4 regions of the Bacillus sp. NS1 genome follow, and region 1 is predicted to be linked to each of the others. Evidence: predicted binding sites of a transcription regulator. Region 1 holds the regulator's gene; each other region holds the start of a gene.
What was found. Region 1 encodes LexA, which represses DNA repair genes until DNA is damaged. Its sites were predicted from a motif close to CGAACATATGTTCG; they were not measured.
Positions count from the first base shown of each region.

Region 2: a site for LexA is predicted at 2,739-2,752, ahead of dinB (damage-inducible protein DinB). Genes of this name have one in related genera too.
Region 3: a site for LexA is predicted at 746-759, ahead of AC4CV5_RS07295 (ImmA/IrrE family metallo-endopeptidase). Genes of this name have one in related genera too.
Region 4: a site for LexA is predicted at 2,117-2,130, ahead of AC4CV5_RS06330 (YhjD family protein). Genes of this name have one in related genera too.

Region 1 covers NZ_JBZAZF010000002.1:953,546-958,121, reverse strand. The annotation lists gene AC4CV5_RS10175 (DUF896 domain-containing protein) at 61-294, opposite strand; gene AC4CV5_RS10170 (YneB family resolvase-like protein) at 358-1,011, opposite strand; gene yneA (cell division suppressor protein YneA) at 1,030-1,347, opposite strand; gene lexA (transcriptional repressor LexA) at 1,498-2,115, shown strand; gene AC4CV5_RS10155 (hypothetical protein) at 2,511-2,903, opposite strand; gene fosM (FosM family fosfomycin resistance protein) at 3,014-3,436, opposite strand; gene AC4CV5_RS10145 (YndM family protein) at 3,642-4,094, shown strand; gene pghL (gamma-polyglutamate hydrolase PghL) at 4,117-4,576, opposite strand, start outside.
Region 2 covers NZ_JBZAZF010000005.1:24,830-29,405, forward strand. The annotation lists gene AC4CV5_RS17270 (MMPL family transporter) at 1-2,171, opposite strand, end outside; gene AC4CV5_RS17275 (MarR family transcriptional regulator) at 2,168-2,626, opposite strand; gene dinB (damage-inducible protein DinB) at 2,793-3,311, shown strand; gene AC4CV5_RS17285 (amino acid permease) at 3,486-4,576, shown strand, end outside.
Region 3 covers NZ_JBZAZF010000002.1:349,926-354,501, reverse strand. The annotation lists gene AC4CV5_RS07305 (hypothetical protein) at 1-93, opposite strand, end outside; gene xre (HTH-type transcriptional regulator Xre) at 271-612, shown strand; gene AC4CV5_RS07295 (ImmA/IrrE family metallo-endopeptidase) at 775-1,371, shown strand; gene AC4CV5_RS07290 (manganese catalase) at 1,416-2,252, opposite strand; gene AC4CV5_RS07285 (poly-gamma-glutamate hydrolase family protein) at 2,327-2,929, opposite strand; gene AC4CV5_RS07280 (PH domain-containing protein) at 3,035-3,412, shown strand; gene AC4CV5_RS07275 (N-acetylmuramoyl-L-alanine amidase) at 3,451-4,404, opposite strand; gene AC4CV5_RS07270 (YciI family protein) at 4,527-4,576, shown strand, end outside.
Region 4 covers NZ_JBZAZF010000002.1:168,258-172,833, reverse strand. The annotation lists gene AC4CV5_RS06345 (monooxygenase) at 1-686, opposite strand, end outside; gene lepB (signal peptidase I) at 868-1,374, opposite strand; gene AC4CV5_RS06335 (TVP38/TMEM64 family protein) at 1,376-1,999, opposite strand; gene AC4CV5_RS06330 (YhjD family protein) at 2,152-2,514, shown strand; gene AC4CV5_RS06325 (DUF3311 domain-containing protein) at 2,741-2,941, shown strand; gene AC4CV5_RS06320 (sodium:solute symporter family protein) at 2,938-4,407, shown strand; gene AC4CV5_RS06315 (excalibur calcium-binding domain-containing protein) at 4,448-4,576, opposite strand, start outside.

The sequences.
Region 1 (4,576 bases):
AAGAGTTTTGCTTATAGTATATGCAAAAGAGGAATACGATATTTCCGTATTCCTCTTATATTAGTGAAGTTTGTTATTTCTTTGTTCTTTTTTTAGCTTTTCTGGTGTTACATCATTGCCTTCAGGGTCAATGATTTTCACACTTTTTAATGTGTTTTTCATAGAAGAGCGAAAACCTTTCAGGTACTCTTGACGAAGCTTTTGCTGTTCGGCTTTTTCTTCTTCAGTCATAACGCCAGCTTTAGCTTTCGCAGCAAGTTCATTAATTCTGGCAATTTTTGCGTTTGAAATCATGTTAAACTCCTTTATTGCATTTTGTCTATATAGTACTAGATCAAAAAGAGTTTTACAACTGATTCACTCGGCTGTCTCGTCATTCTCTATGTATTCCTGAAACCGCCGGTGGACGGTCGCTTTAGACACATCATAGCCAAACCCTCTTAGCGTAGCCGCGATTTCTGCGAACGTCAGTTTATTCGCTCTTAGACGGACGATCTCTGAGATTGGGACCTCTATTCTATCCTTTCCGCTGTTTTCATGTTGATTTTTCAGGTTTTTTTGCGGTTTAAAACCATTTTTTACTGCACGCTTCATTCCCCGCTTGATTTTCATGTTGTGAATTTTCCGCTGGTATTCCTCCACAATGCTGACGATCTCCAGCACCATCGAGTCAGCCTCCGATAGCTCCAGCTCACCTCTGTGAGCCGTTGTATAGACCTTCACACCTTCTCTGTAGATACAATGAAGCAATGCGATTTTTGCATTTCCCCGCCCGAGCCTTGTCTCATCCTGAACCAAAATGACATCAATTCCAGAATTTTTGATCTCATCAAGCAGTTCAAATACACCGTCCCGATCCATTTCGTATCCGCTGGCTTTTTCAGAAATCACTTTGAGGACTTCCATGCCGTTCTCGGCTGCAATGGCCGTAAGCTCCTCCTCCTGCCGCTTTAATGAAGTCTCCTGCTGTTCTTTATTTGTGCTTACGCGGGCATAAATGAGTGCTTTCATTTTTTCTATCTTTCCTCTCTATCTTACAGTTGCCAATTCATATGCATCCTGATGCTTCTTTTTCAACGGAATCACCAACTCATCTCCCGGCTGGATATCAGACGTCTGAAGATGATTGTTATCAGCTACCCATTCAATAAAATCATTTTTGTTTATCTTTTTTGTATCTGCTACCTGATCAGCAATTGACCAAAGTGTGTCGCCCTGCTGGACTTCTATTTTAACATACTGATTAAGCTCCTGACCGCTGCTTGTATATGATAGCAAAAGGATAACCGCGCTCAAAATCACTGTGAACAGACCGACAAAAATAATAGATTCTTTACTCATGATCATAACCTCCAACAGGAATGTTTGTTCGCTTTTTTATAATTTCAGTATATACGAACAAATGTTTCTGTCAATTGTTTTTTTCGAACCTATGTTTGTACTGTAAGGAAAATCATGCTATAATCTACTTAAAATCGACGTTTTGAGGTGCGAAAAATGACGAAGCTATCAAAAAGGCAACTTGATATCCTCCGTTTTATTAAAGCAGAGGTTAAATCAAAAGGATATCCGCCTTCCGTGAGAGAAATCGGAGAGGCTGTCGGGCTTGCGTCCAGCTCAACTGTACACGGCCATTTGGCCCGTTTGGAAACAAAAGGGCTGATCAGACGGGATCCGACAAAACCTAGAGCAATAGAAATACTTGATGAAGAAGTAGACATTCCGCAAAGCCAGGTCGTAAATGTACCAGTCATTGGGAAAGTCACGGCGGGATCTCCTATTACAGCAGTAGAAAATATTGAAGAATATTTTCCTCTTCCTGACCGTATGGTTCCTCCTGACGAGCACGTGTTTATGCTGGAGATTATGGGAGACAGTATGATTGAAGCTGGTATTTTCGATAAGGATTATGTCATCGTTAAACAGCAAAATACAGCGAACAACGGGGAAATTGTAGTGGCGATGACAGAAGATGATGAAGCTACGGTAAAACGTTTCTATAAAGAGGATACTCACATTCGCTTACAGCCTGAAAACCCAACGATGGAACCTATCATCTTGCAGAATGTCAGCATTCTAGGGAAAGTGATTGGCGTGTTCAGAACCGTCCATTAACCTATTGATCTATCAGATGCATGAAAAACCCCCTCTTCCTTTACGGAGAGGGGGTTTATTGTACGAAAAAAGCAGGCTCGCCCTGACTTTTGGGTGCGAGCCTGAATAGGAGGAAAAAGAACATCATGTTTACACCATAATTATCCACTAAATAATTGTTGAAGTCAAGAAATTTTCTTTCCTTCAGGAAACTTTTATCATAATAATGTCCGTTTAAAACATTAGACGTTATCTCCTTAAAAATGTTTCATTTTCTTAGGTCGTGGAATGATGCTGCTTCATGTTTATGTAAGGAGCGCGGCAATTGAGTTTTAATGAAAATTTAGTACATTGTATAGTTGGTTCAACATTTTCCAAAAAAACAGCTCACTTCTCTTGATCAACGTGAGCTTCAATTAAAATGAAACATATTGTATACCATAACTGCCCTTTACCCGAACACTTGTGCAGTTTTCTGAATGTTCTTCTGCAAATATACGGTAACGGTGAAATGAATCGATAGCAACCTTATCCTGAGCACTAAAATCAAACCAGCTGCCGCTGAATTGCCTCGTACTCAGTGTTGTATATTCTCCCATAAGCCCCATCCACTGAAGTTTAACCTCAACTGAACAAGTATTGGCTCCCAATATCGTAAACTGATAGCCTAAAAAATAGTCGATCGCCGGAACATCACTGATATTTTCCAGAACAAACGTTTTTGTGCTGTCATTTAAAATAAAGTCTGTTGTGTAATCAAAATCTAAAGCTGACGCATGGGTACTGCTAATGCTAAAAAAACAAATCAAAACTGTTGTTAAGCCTAGGATTTATATTTTCAATCACATCCCTCCCTTTACCATATTTTAACCATACATGATTTTTATGTATGTGTTCTGTGTAGTAGCAAGAGGTCGTCTCAATCATAAAAATTCATATGCGTTTTTTGCTGTTTATAATACCGAAGCCTGTCTTGAAGGGTTCCGGTATGAAATTCAAATTTATGGCCGTCAGGGTCGGTAAAATAAATTGATTTTCGATCGCGTTCATCTCGTTCTCTGCCAGGCAGAATATTAACATGAAGCCTTTTTAATTTTGCTGACATTTCCGCAAACTCATGATCTTCAATAGTAAAAGCAATATGTGTATAAGACGCCTTAATGTCATTTCTCGGAATGTCAGGTTCTTCATTAAGCGCAAGCCAGATGCCATTTAAATCAAAATATGCTGTTGTTCTTCCCTTTACCAGAAGCTTTGCATCAAACACTTTTTGATAAAAATCAATTGATGTATCCAGATGAGAAACTGAAAATAACAAGTGATTGATTCCTTTTATCTTCACAAATCATCCCCTCCTTGAAAGCTGATCATTCATTTGTACGACTTTTTCCCAAGAAAGTTTCATCCAGCCAGAAAAAAATACCAGTGTAAACAAAATCGGATTGTTTAAAATAATGACTGTACAGCGATGGCCTTTTATGGATTCGATTTGAATAATTTGTTTACTGCCAAGGGTTTTCTTCAAAAATAACAATTTAGGTGGTCAAATGAAACATATCATTGCTCTTGCTTCAAAGGTTGCTTTTACTCTCGCCCTTTTATATGTGATTTTGGACAGATTCTATCACGCGCCCTTTTTAAGTGTGATGTTTATTGCACTTTTCTTAGGTTTTGTTTCCTATCTATCCGGTGACATACTCGTCCTTCCCAGAACAAACAATATTACAGCTTCATTGGCTGACTTTGGACTTTCATTCGTTATTCTTTGGGTCTTTGTTTTAACCCAAACAAGAAACGGTTTCTCACCATTTTCAGCTGCTCTGCTTTCCGCTGCCTGTCTAACTGTTTTTGAATACTTTTTTCATCGGTATTTGCTAAAAAATGTGCTGGATGAAACCTTCCGAAATGAACTGTCAGTCAGAGATAACATGCTGCAGTATCAAATAGAAGCCTCAGACGAGCTATTTCCTGACGTTACGAAAGAGCAGCATGAGGAATAGGAGGCTTAGTGCCTCCTATTTTTCAGTAGCTATTATTGATAAAACGGGACATTACCTCAGTAAAATCATAAAACCTTTCATTTTGAGTAACAGATCTGCTTTTTAAAGAAAAAATGCCGAACAAAGATCTTCTAAAACCTGTGCTCATTTCTAACTGGATGCTCAAACCTGTTTTTGATTTATTTGCAATGTTATTCGGACTTACACCTGCATGCGGATGGTCTGTACTGAGCAATACAGCTGGAAAACCCTCATTTTGCAGTTTTTCAACTAAATCTGCCGCTCTTATGCGATCTGTACCGCCGACTTCGATCTGCTGATCTTCTTCTGCATACCCATGCAATGAAATGACATATTCATGACTTCCTGTCATCTTCAGAGCCCAAGGCTCATCAAAATGCGTGCTTGTAATATGAAGCACTGAGTTTCCTGAAGATTTTAAGCCTTCAAATAAATACATTGAGTACTCTTTGCTGAGCTCT
Region 2 (4,576 bases), on a different contig from region 1:
AACAGGCCAATAATCATGATCACCATTGTTCTGGAGAAGTCCGTTGTGGAAAGCTCTTTTAAGTCAGCATTCACACTCGTGACCCCGCCGTATACGATCTGTGCATCCTCGAGAGGAGTGCCGTCCACTTCGTTTGCTACAGCTTTTTTGATTTGGTTTATTGTTGTAATGGCTTGTTCTGAATAAGGATTAGAGTCCAAGACGACGCTTAATTGCACGCCTTTGCCGTCTTCAAAGGAATATTGGTCGATTGACTTCTTAAAGTCTTTATCCTTCATTACTTGATCAGGAATGAATATCCCTGTATCCCTTACGGTTGAGCTTTTGCTCATATCCTCTAACATATCACTGGAAGCTGTAATGCCGTCAGAGATTTTCGTCAGGCCATCATTTGCACTCTTCACACCCCCGGCAAGCTTCTTCAGGCTTTCGGTCAGTGTTCCAGCTTGTGCCTGCTGGCCTGAGAGCTGCTGGTTCGCTTGTTCAAGTCCGGTTTGAATCTGTCCAAGCTGTCCGCTGATTGCCGTAAGCTGCTGCACGGTCTGTGCAGTATTGCCGGATTGGGAAATCTGTTTGCTCACGAGCTGCAGTTGCTGATTGATTTTGCCCAATCCGTCTGCCGCATCGCCCAGTGAACCGCCGGCGCTGCTATTTGAGGCTGAGACGGTTTGACCCGTCATTTGATTCAACCCGTTTTCGATATCCGTTAAACCGCTTTGGACATCGGCGATTCCTTTTACCGTCTTATCCAGCCCGTCTGAAACTGAGCCTAGCTGTTTATCAATATATAAATCTTTGATTTTTTCACCAGTCGGCTGCGTGATGGTCATGACAGAGTCAACATGCTCGACTTTCTCAATCGCTTTGCTGATATTTCCGAGATAAGGGATTGTATCAGCTGTTGTGAGATCTTTGTCTCCTTTTACGACAACATTGATCGGGAACGCTTTCCCTTCACCGAATCCATCCTTGATGGCCTCGAGAGCTTTTACTGATTTATAATCGCTGCTGATTTCCGCAGTCGAATCGAATGAAATCTGGTCATCATAGGTCAAAATGAACGGAAGCGTGATAATCACCGTGATGACAATAAACAGAAACGGACGCACAACGGAATGTCTGCCGAGAAACGCCCATAATTTGTTGTCACTGTGCGACAGCACTTTCTTAGAAGGCCAAAATAATTTTTCGCCCAGCGTCACCATAAATAATGGCAGCAGTGTATAGAGAATGATCATTAATATCCCTACACCGACTGCTACCCCTACTGCGGATTGGAAAATCGCAAACTTCGCAAATCCTAAGGCGGAAAATCCGATCAATACCGCAAATCCACTAATAAATAAGGTTTTTCCCCCCGTACGGTAAGCGATAAGCGCCGCTTCTTTTTTGTCATGCCCGTTCGCTAACTCTTCACGGAATCGGGTAAGAAGCAGAATGCAGTAATCTGTTCCGATACCGAACAGGATGGCAACTAAGAAGGTTTGCGTAAACGTCGAGATAGGAAAATCAACATTGTACACAAGGATGCCCAATATGGATTGACTGATCAGATAAGAGAAACCGACAACTACAATCGGAATAAAAGGCGTCACAACAGATCGGAACACGATCAGCAGTAAACCGATGATCAAGCAGACTGTGATCACTTCCGTTTTCTTGAGCCCTTCTTCTGAGCTGTGAGCGAAATCCTGATTAATGAGAGAGGCTCCCGTAATATATGCAGTCAAATCATTAGGAACGATTTTATAAATATCATCCGCGATTTTTTCCGCTTTTTTATCAGAACCTGTAATCGTGACAGGAATGAGAACGGTTTTTTTGTCTTTTGAAATCAATTGGTCTTTGACTTCTTTGTCTGCTGTTAGAGGAGACGTTATTTCTTCTACACCGTCGATCTTTTTGACTTTATCAATCATTGTCCGGAGCTGATCCTCTGTTTCTTTCTTCAAAGCGTGATCTAATGTAAAGACTATACTGATCGAATTATTGTCTTCGCCCGCTTGTTTTAAAATGGCATTTGCTCTTTCTGAAACAGCATCTGCAGGAAGCTGGGCCTGCCCCTTTTGATTGGCCAGCTCCGTTAAGTTCGGAGAAAACAAACCCAAAACGACGGTAAGTGCTAATATAACCGCTGCAATTGCCCACTTGAATTTGATGATTGGCCTCATTCTGCAGAATCTCCTCCTTTAAATTTGCTTTTTAGAATGGTGAATATCTCTATGATGGAATTTAAGTGTTTCTCATCTATATCATCGATCAGCTCTTTGAGAGCATTAAAAATGGCTGAATCTAATTCTTCCAGTATGGTTTCACCGCTGGATGTGATGTTAATAAGCTTAGAGCGCTTATCACTTTTCGCCGGACAGGCATCCCATTCAACCAATCCCTTATCGAGCAGCTTTTTCAGCCTGTTTGAAATCGCGCTTTTATGTACATTTTGATACATGGCTAGGCTGCCGGGAGAGGTTGGGCCCTTGACTTTTAAAATTTTTAACAGGTCTGCCTGCTCCCTTGAGATATTCTTGAAGACATCCTGATTGATTTCATGATGCACAAACTCTGTCCCTTCAAGTAATACTTCCACGAACAGGTTTATCGCCTGACATAGCTTTTGTTCATTCAACAACTGCCCCTCCTCACTATAGTTTACCCCTCTAAACTTTATGATCAATGTCAATTAGTTTATTCCCCTAAACTATGTCTGTCAACAAATTTTATTCACGAACACCTTACCAGGAACGCTTGTTCGTGTATAATAGACGTTATAAACGCGAAAGGGGAAAATTAACATGTCAGATTTTTCATTAAAATTGTATGAATATAACGTCTGGGCCAATCAGCAAATCTTCAACCGATTAAAAGAGCTTCCACAAGAGGTGTACCGCCAAGAAATCCAAAGCGTGTTTCCGTCGATATCCCATGTGCTGTCTCATGTTTATCTTTCTGATCTCGGCTGGATTGAAGTGTTTTCCGGCCAAAGCATGACTGATGCTTTGGCATTAGCTGAACAACTTAAAGAACAGACAGAGGCAAAAGAAATGGAGGAAATGGAAGACCTGTTTCTGACATTATCCGAGCGCTATACATTATTTTTACAGCAAAAAGAGCAGCTCAATAAGCCCCTCCAGATTATAAATCCCTCAGGCGGAATCATGAAAACGACTGTTTCTGAGCTGGTTCCCCACGTTGTCAATCACGGGACATACCACCGCGGCAATATCACAGCAATGCTGCGGCAGACAGGATACGCATCCGCTCCGACAGATTATGGGCTATACCTGTACATGAAAAAAACTGAAATGGCATAAAAGAAAGCGGCTCCCTAAATTGAGCCGCTTTTTTTATGATGCATCGTTCAAAACCATAAAAATTTCTTTTCATATTTCCTGTATAGTAAAAAAGATAGAAATTTTAGTGTTATAATAATCATTAAAAATATATTGCTGACCCAATAAACAATTTTCAATGGAGGAACACACAAAGTGACAGACGATATGACGAAAGACAATATAAATCAGCAAAAATTGGAGAGAGGCTTGAAAAACAGGCACATCCAGCTCATCGCCATCGGCGGGGCCATTGGAACGGGCTTATTTCTCGGCTCAGGAAAATCCATTCATTTTGCCGGACCGTCGATTCTATTTGCTTACATGATCACAGGCATCATTTGCTTTTTGATTATGAGATCTCTGGGTGAACTGCTGTTATCGAATTTGAACTATCACTCTTTTGTTGATTTTGTACAAGACTATTTAGGCGATATGGCAGCCTTTATCACCGGCTGGACCTATTGGTTCTGCTGGATCTCGATTGCAATGGCTGATCTGACAGCCGTCGGACTTTACACTCAATATTGGCTTCCGGGAGTGCCGCAATGGGTGCCCGGCTTAATCGCTCTGATTATTTTACTGATTATGAACTTGGCAACCGTCAAGCTCTTTGGAGAATTAGAATTTTGGTTTGCTTTAATTAAAGTCATTGCCATTTTGGCGCTGATCGTCATTGGCCTTGTGATGATCTTTAAAGGTTTTTCCACAAGCTCAGGCGTCTCCAGTTTCACAAATCTCTGGAGCCACGGAGGTATGTTCCCGAATGGCATGCACGGGTTTATCCTCTCGTTCCAGATGGTTGTATTTGCCTTTGTCGGCATTGAGCTGGTCGGACTGACAGCCGGTGAAACAGAAAACCCTGAAAAAGTAATCCCTAAAGCGATCAACAATATCCCTGTCCGGGTCCTGCTTTTCTATATCGGTGCTCTTCTCGTGATTATGAGCATCTATCCTTGGGATGTCATTAATCCTAGCGAGAGCCCATTCGTACAGGTATTTGTCGCGGTCGGTATCGTCGGGGCAGCAAGCATTATCAACTTTGTGGTGCTGACATCCGCTGCCTCAGCATGCAACAGCGCTGTATTCAGTACAAGCCGTATGGTCTATTCCCTTGCGAAAGATAACAATGCGCCTGAATCAATGGCGAAACTGACTCCGCGTAAAGTACCTAGAAATGCGTTGTTCTTTTCAGCTATCGTGATTTTAATCGGTGTTACGTTAAACTACATCATGCCAGAAGGCGT
Region 3 (4,576 bases), 600 kb from region 1:
GCCGCATGCCGTAAACGAAATGGTGCCGCCGGATTGTCCGAGATGGCGCTGATCTATGGGATTTTCACTAAAAACAATTTGGATTGGATACATGTGATCACTCTCCTGATCTGTTTTCGATACATTTCGTATCAACTGTTACCAAGTATAAACGATACAATCTGTATCATCAAGTTATTTTTGATACTTTTTTTATCATAACTTTATTTTGATACAGATTGTATCTATAATCATAAGTAACTTAGGGAGTTAAAAAAGAGAGGTCATAGTATGATAGGCAGCAGATTGAAGAATCTCAGGGGGAAAAGGACACAGGAAGAAATCGCATCCCACATTGGTGTGTCGCGGGCACGATATTCCCACTATGAAAACGGGCGAAGCGAGCCTGATTACGACACACTCCAAAAGCTGGCTGATTACTTTCAAGTAACGACTGATTACTTATTAACAGGGAAAGACAAAAAATCCGACGACGATATGTTTTCAGATCCGGACTTGCAGCTCGCATACCGTGATATGCAGGATTTTTCCCCAGAAAGCAAACAGCAGGCCATTGAATTTATCAACTATTTAAAAGAAAAAGAGAAAAACCGGAAACCGAAAAATAAATAAATATTTCTCTGTTCTCTAAAACATATAGAAAATAGACCGATATAAAGAAAAAAGTGTTTATTTTTTTAAGAAAAGGGAAAGATTTCTACACCACTTTCCAGTCCTATAAGGGCTTTTCTTTCTCGCTAAAAACAGAACACACGTTCGAAAGGGAGTATTCAATTGGGCGATTACTTATCACATCTGGAGGAATACGTAAAAAATTTATACAGCCGGCTGGGCATCACCTCCCCCCATCACATTGATATGCTAAAAATTGCAAAGGATCTGGATATTTGGGTTCATTTTGAGGATATGGGGAGCATGATGGTCAAATACGACGGTATGTATAGTATCGTATTGAATCAGAGAAAATCACGGGAAGAGCAATGGGAAGATTTTGGCCATGAACTGTGCCACGTGTTAAAGCATGCAGGCAATCATTTTCAGATGAACAAGCTCTTCAGGGAACTGCAGGAATTTCAGGCGAATCAATTTATGTACCACTTCTGTGTGCCAACCTTTATGCTGTTGCAGATGGAACTGCCGCAATGGAGAAGCCAGGCGCTTGCCACAATCGCGACGGTATTCCGGGTAACAAAGGAATTTGCTGAAAAAAGGCTTGAAATGTTTGAACGGCGTAAAGCAGGTATTCAATTTCAGAAGCGGCTCGCTTATTTATTATCACACAAGCGGCCAAATGTGTATGAGGAAGGCGATAAGCAGCACTTGCAGGTCGCTGAAGAAAAAGCGTTATATCATATCGGCAAATACAGCTGATCAAAAACGGGCTGGGAATATAAATCCTCAGCCCGGCAGAACAACTAGCATTTTGACATTGGAGGAATCGTATTATGCACCCACATAGGCGCCGGTTTAAGGTGAGGCGCAGGCCCAAATGCAATCGGGGCCGGAATATACCTGAATTCTCCCCGGCCGTCAAAGGCTTCGCCATGAGCCCATCTGCCTTGTGAGCTTTCATCCCCTCTGGAGAAATTAAACAGGTCATAAGCCACTTCCCGCTTTTCAAGCTCACGCGGAAATGTCGTTGGAACGACAATATCCCGTTCTCTTTCTTCTAGCTCTTTAATGGCCGCATACCACATATTTTGATGATAAGTATCCCTTGCAATTAAAAATGACAGCATATCTCTTACTCCAGGATCATCAGTCATCGCATAGAGCCTGGTCACCTGAAGGCGACCTTGAGATTCCGCATTTAAGTTTGCGCGGAAATCTGCCAGCAAATTCCCGCTTGCAATAATGTATTTGGCATTCCACGGATAGCCCTCACTATCTGCTGGCATTGCACCCAGACCGGACACAATCGCATGCTGAGGATTCATTCCTGACATCACTGCTGCAATGGCGGGATTGCTTTTATAAGCATCCTCCTGTACATCGGCTGGTGCATTATCCAAAAGCCTGGAAATCATTGTCGCCAACATTTCTACGTGTGCAATCTCTTCAGTACCTACGTCACATAACAAATCTTTATATTTGGCGTCCGCCCTGCAGTTAAAGCCTTGGAACAAATATTGCATCATGACACTGATCTCACCGAATTGGCCGCCCAGTATTTCTTGAAGCTTTTTCGCATAAACCGGATCGGGATGAGCTGGCTTAGCTTGATATTGAAGCTCTTTAATATGATAAAACATATGCATTCCTCCCTACACTTTCGCACAACCCTAGCGTATGAAGGAATGGGCCGATCGTGCAGGTCCCGTATCATTTATTCATAAAAACCAAGCTTAACGGCTTCCACATATCGATAAAACAGATCGTTTTGTATGTAACTTTCATCATGGCAGCCAAAATTACGGAATAACGCTTTTCGCTGTGCCGTGCTAACTTCCAATTGCAGTCCCATTTTCCTTTTCGTTCGGTTGACAATATTGTTCGGATGCACACCTGCCAGTCGGTCTTTGTCACTCGTAAGCTCAGCACTGAAGCCTGCTTCATTCAGCCGCTCACAAATAAGCTTGGCTTTTTTACGATCCGTGCCACCGACCAATGTATGCGGGATTTTTGGATCATGATACCCATGAAATGCTAATGCGCAATGGTGGGCGTTTACTTTTTCTAAAGCCAGCGGCTCGTCAAACCGAGTGCTTGTCAGGTGTAAGGAACGGTTATGTCGCTGCTTTACACCTTCAAACAAATAAATAGAACATTGATCGGAAAACGCCCGCACCAGCTCACTGACGCCAGGCTCAATTCTGCCGCCGTGGGGACCGAGGACAATAAACTCACTTCCGTTTTTCTCCTCATAAATAACCCGGTACTCCGTTTCGGAAGCAGAAAGGGCTGCAAAGCTGTCATACATATCTTTCATTTTAATGCTCTCCTTTACCAGTCAGCACCAGTTTACTCTACTCATCTATGTATGAAAACCTTTTTTATAGTATGATTTGATAGAATACGCATAAGGAGGTATATTATGGGATTTATTAATGGTTTACTTGGCAATGCGTCAACACTGTCAACGGCTGCAGCGAAAGAAGAGCTGTCTCATATTTTACTCGATGGTGAGAATGTGGATGCCGCATTTAAGCTGGTTCGAGATGTAATTGTCTTTACTGACAAACGGCTTATTCTTGTAGATAAGCAGGGCATCACAGGAAAGAAAACGGAATTTCAATCGATTCCGTACAAAAGCATTTCTAGATTCAGTGTGGAGACCGCCGGCCGCTTTGACCTTGATTCAGAGCTAAAAATTTGGATTTCCGGCGCAGAACTTCCCGCCGTCTCAAAGCAGTTTAAAAAGGATGAAAGCATTTATGATATTCAAAAGGTGCTTGCCGCCGTTTGTATGTAAGAAGAAAAACGGAAGCTTCGCAGCTTCCGTTTTTTTGATTACAGCTTTTCCACTATTTTCGCTTTCGTTTTCGGACCGTAAATGCCATCTGCCGTTAATCCGCTGACAGACTGAAAACGTTTCACGGCATTTGCTGTTTTCGGGCCATAAACGCCGTCAATGCCATGATTTTTCGCTCCTTTATCAGGGTAAAAATAAAGGGCAGCTAAAGCGGTCTGTACCTGCTTTACATTTGTCCCTTTCGTGAGCGGGCTTGTCACTTTGATCACTCCAGATGGGAGGGGGTAGGAAGACGCAGCATGGCTTTTAGAAGAAGTTGCCGTCTGAGACAGTTTAATCACCTGTCCGACTTTGATATGATTCGGGTCGGTGATATGATTTATGCTTTGCAGCGTTTTCACGCTGACACCATGTGATGCCGCAATCCCCGACAGTGTGTCGCCTTTTTTCACATGGTATTCAGACGCCGAAGAAGAGACTGAAACCTTTTTCGCTGACACGACTCCGTTTAATTCCTTTTCAATAGCCGCCTTCACTTGATCCCAGCGCCCCTCTGATAAAATGCGGTGCGGGCAGTACTTTCCGCTCCAGTCCTGATGCTTTCTCACCCGGTCGATTCCCCAGCCGCGCTCTTTCAAAAGCTGAGCCACGAAAGAAATCGCCAAGGCTTCGGCTGCCTCATATTTTGGACCTCCCGATTTGCTGTAGCAAATCTCAACGCCTATTGATTTTCGGTTTCCTGTACCATTTGTGCCGTCACCCGTGTGCCAGGCGTTTCGGTTAAGCGGCAGACCTTGAATCACCTCTTTATCATCCACCGCAAAGTGAAAGCTTGTCGAGCTGGTGTTCCCAATCATATAGCTGATTTCATTAGCCGCTGACGCATCATTTGCCGTGTTGTGAATGGTAATGTATTCAGCGGACATCGCATTGGGGCACTTCAGCGCGTATTTCGCTTCAGAAACCAAATTTTTCTTTACTTGAATGCTCACCTATCATCTCTCCTTTTTCTTTTTCATAAATAGGTGGCATTCGTAGGACGAAAAGCTCATTCCATCCGTCACCGGTATATGGATAATTGTGTTAAACTAAAGTTCAATAGGAGGGGTATGAGATGAATACATACTTAATGCTCACAACGAGAACTGATCAATTCAATCAGGA
Region 4 (4,576 bases), 790 kb from region 1:
TCTTTCGGCGTCTGGGTGCGATAAGGGCTGATCACGACGACACGGTATCGGCCCGGAGAAAGCGGGACGATCATGAAACCGCCCTCTTTCGTACAAAGGGACAGCACTCCTGACGGCGGCGGAGAAAGGAGCGCCACATCTCCAAGCGCAGCGGTGACGGTGCTGTCTGTTCCCGGAAACTCAATTCCAGCCTGTTTCCGGACGGTACTTCCTGCTCCATCGGCACCAATGACAAACATACTTTTGATCGTCCGCACACTGCCGTCCTGATCCTTAAAAATTGTTTGCGCCTCTGTCTCGTTTTGCGTAACCGCCAGTGCCTCCGCCCCTCGAAACACCTCTGCCCCCAAGCTTCGTGCATGTTCCTCAAGCAGCTTTTCTGTTTTGGACTGCGGAAGCAAAAGCGTGTAAGGACAGTCCGTATCCAAGCCTGTAAAATCAAGACGGGTATCCAGCATCGAAAAGTGCCCGGAAGGTATCTTGCTTCCCTTGGATACGAAACGTTCCAATAGCCCCCTCATCTCAAGAAGCTCCAGTGTGCGGGGATGCAGCGTCAACGCCTTGGAATGCGGAACAGGCTTTTGAAGCCGCTCAATCACACATGTTTTCACCCCGGCCATCGCAAGCTCGGAAGCCAACATAAATCCGACCGGCCCTCCCCCTATAATCACTGCTTCAACATTCATCTAAATCACTCCTTTTGTTTCATATGAAACTAATATAAACCATTGAAAACAAACGAAAATACAAAACATTTATTATTTTTGTTACACACGTAACAATATTGATTATAACTTCTTACAAATTTTTCTTCAACACTTTTTTCCAAGCCAGCACAAAAAAGACGCCTCTTCAATTGGCGTCTTTTTATTCAGCATCGGAGATAACACCGACAATATTTTTTTCTCTTATCGGACCAAAGTGACGGCTGTCGAAGCTGTATATGCGATTATCTCCAACGACAAAATATTGTCCTTTCGGTACCTTGCTTGTACCTGTCACATCTTTCAAGGTAAAATCTCCCGTTACATGGCTTCCGGCAGAAACAGATTTCAAATGCTTCAAAAATGGCTCAGCCACCTGCTTTCCGTTCACATACAGCTGATCATCTTTATATTTGATCGTTTCACCGGGCAAGCCGATTACCCGTTTAATCAGCACTTTCTGATCGGGGCCTTTAAAAAGGACAATATCAAAACGATGGATGGTTTTAAATCGATGTGAAAATTTATTGACCAACAGTTCGTTTCCTTCCTGAAAGGTCGGGTTCATACTGACGCCTTCTACCTTGTAATCAATAAAGACGGCATTTTTAACCTGAATGACGAGAACGACGGACACTACACCGGCAAGAAACCAAAACCGTTTTTTCATGTTACTGTCTCCCTCCATCATGCTCACGCTGACTGGCTCTCACATGCAGGTACCGCTCTACCTTTTTGCCGATATACCATAAGATCGTGATCACCAATACAGCAATGACCGTTCGAATTGGCTGTGTAATCAGCGCGTGCAGATCATATCCGATGAAGCTGATCATAAAAATCATGACAAGCTTCCCCGAGGCTGCCGCCAAAATAAACGGCCGCGTTCCGATCCTCGACAAACCGGCAACAACATTCACCGCGGCTGACGGTGTAAACGGAAAACAAAGCAGAAGAAACACAGGACCAAAGCCATGCCTTTCCACCCATAACATCAGCTTTCTGACCGACGGGTGACTGCGGATAAAACCAAGCAATCTTCGCTGTCCGTATTGGCGGACAATCAAAAATACGAGTATAGATCCAGCAGTTGATCCAGCCCAAGACAGGATGAATCCTTCCCACAGTCCAAACGAGTTCGTATTTGCCACCACAAACACGATCAGCGGCAAAAACGGGAGAAATGCTTCAATTAAAGGCAGCAGCACAGCAATAAAAGGACCGAAAGCCCTATAGCTTTGAAATAATTCAGTTAAGTGTTCTTGTGTCAAATAGGATAAAAAATGCTCCAACATTTATACTCCTTACCGGGTTTGTCTATCCTTATTCTACACATTATCAGCAGAAAACTAAAAAGTTTTGGCGAATTTTTCTGTCTTGAAACATTTCACCAGCCGATATAGAATACACAGAGAACAAACGTTCCCGTTAGAAAGAAGGAATCAGCATGCCGAATCTGCAGGAGGAAATATACGAATTAATTGAACGGGCTCTCTTTTTGCCCATGGCCATTACGATTTTAAATCGTGATCTTGCCGGTATTGAACAAAGCACATTAAAATTGAAGCATCCTTATAAACAGCTTATCAGCGAATCATTAAAAATAGCACAAAAGGATTTGATGGAGGTCAGAAAAGAGCTGAGGAAAAGAAAAGTTGCGATCCACGAGGCGGAACGCGATGAGGCCTTTACGCTTTATGTATTTGTGATCGATGGTTATGAAGAAAAACACCGCTATTTTAATCCGCGAATTCGGGAGCAGGTCAGCGAATTATTAACGTTCTATTTATTTGCCCCGGACAGGCCATGAGTCTTTTGAATCATTCTGTACTCTCCCGAGACTGCCCGGTCCCTCTTCGGGCAATTCCAGCAATAAATTTCAGACAATTCACACTATACAAACAAAATGAATTTATTTATAATTCGAACCACAGCCTTTTCACCCCAAAAAACGACATATGCTTCCATATCTGCGACATTATTTTCAGTACGCTTTAGGCTTGCCCACACCAATCCTAAAAGAGAAGGAGGATTCTATGAAACTGATTCACATTCTCGCCGCTTTGCCCTTTATTGGAATCTTACTCGGCATCCCTTTTGCAAATAAAGTGACTCCCTATGTGTTCGGCATGCCGTTTATTCTTGCCTATATCGTGATGTGGGCCCTTTTGACTTCTGTGTTGATGGCGATTGTGTATGTCCTTGACAACGAAAATAAAAAGGAGGAAGCAGAATGAACGCAGCTCTCATCATCATTTTCGGCGTCTTGCTCCTGAGCATTTTTCTTGGCATACGCGCCCAAAAAGGAAAAGACATGAACCTTGAGCAGTGGACTGTCGGAGGCCGCGGCTTCGGAACCTTGTTCGTGTTCTTATTGATGGCAGGCGAAATTTATACCACATTTACGTTTCTCGGCGGAAGCGGATGGGCCTACGGGAAAGGCGGTCCGGCTTTTTACATCATCGCCTACGGCTGTCTGGCTTACATCCTTTCTTATTGGCTCCTGCCGGCGGTTTGGACGTACGCAAAACAGCATAAGCTGATGTCGCAGTCTGATTTTTTCACCAAAAAATATAACAGCCCGCTGCTTGGCGTTTTCGTTTCACTGGTCGGCATCGCCGCTCTCATTCCGTATCTTGTGCTGCAGCTGAAAGGCCTCGGGCTGATTGTATCGGAAACATCGTATGGCAAAATCTCTCCGACTGCCGCCATCTGGATCGGCGCCATTTCGATCACGGTTTACGTTATGGTATCCGGCATTCACGGATCTGCCTGGATATCAGTTGTAAAAGACATTATGATTTTGGTTGTCGTTCTGTTTTTAGGAGTGTATTTGCCAATACATTATTACGGCGGATTTCAAAACATGTTTCAACAGATTGAAACGGCGAAGCCGGGCTTCCTTACGCTTCCCGAAACGGGACAAAGTACGGCGTGGTTTAGTTCAACCGTGCTCTTGACAGCACTTGGGTTTTACATGTGGCCTCATACGTTTTCCGCTTCGTATTCAGCCGAAAACCCAAAAGTCTTTCGTAAAAATGCTATTATCATGCCTTTATACCAGCTGGTCTTGCTTTTTGTCCTTTTCGTCGGCTTTGCGGCTATCCTGCAAGTTCCTGATCTAAAGGGGGCAGACGCGGATCTATCGCTTTTAAGGCTGTCTCTGCAAACATTTGACCCTTGGTTTGTCGGGATTATAGGCGCTGCCGGGCTGCTGACGGCGCTTGTGCCGGGGTCTATGATCTTAATGTCCGCCTCCACGCTGTTTGCAAAGAATGTGTATAAAGTGTTCGCGCCCCGCACGACAGAACAGCAAGTATCGGCGCTGGCTAAGTTTTTAGTGCCGGTGATCGCGCTGATTTCGGTGTACTTTACTTTGAAAGGCGGGAATACCATCGTTACGCTGCTATTGATGGGCTACAGCCTTGTCACACAACTGTTCCCTGCCCTGCTGTTCAGCCTGTTCAAGCATAATATGGTGACGAAGCAAGGAGCCTTCGCCGGGATCATTACAGGCGTCGGAGCGGTTTCTTATATTACATTGACGGAAACGACGATCGGCACTTTATTTCCGGCGCTGCCGCAAGCAGCAAAAGACTTAAATGTCGGCATAGTCGCCCTGCTTTTAAATATCACGGTCATGGTAGCTGTAAGCTTTGCGACAAGAAAAACGAAAAGCGCTGCGGCTGATCAGGCGGCGTAATAATAAAAAAGCAATCTGGCCATCAGATTGCTTTTCTTGTTTAACGTTCGCAGGCGATATAATCTTTATCGCGGTCTTTCTTTTTATTGGCATCATAAAGCGCCTTAGAGACGTAAGGCTTGTACTTTGTTTTTCCGCCTTTATTTTTCACCTTCGACGTGCGGGCCAC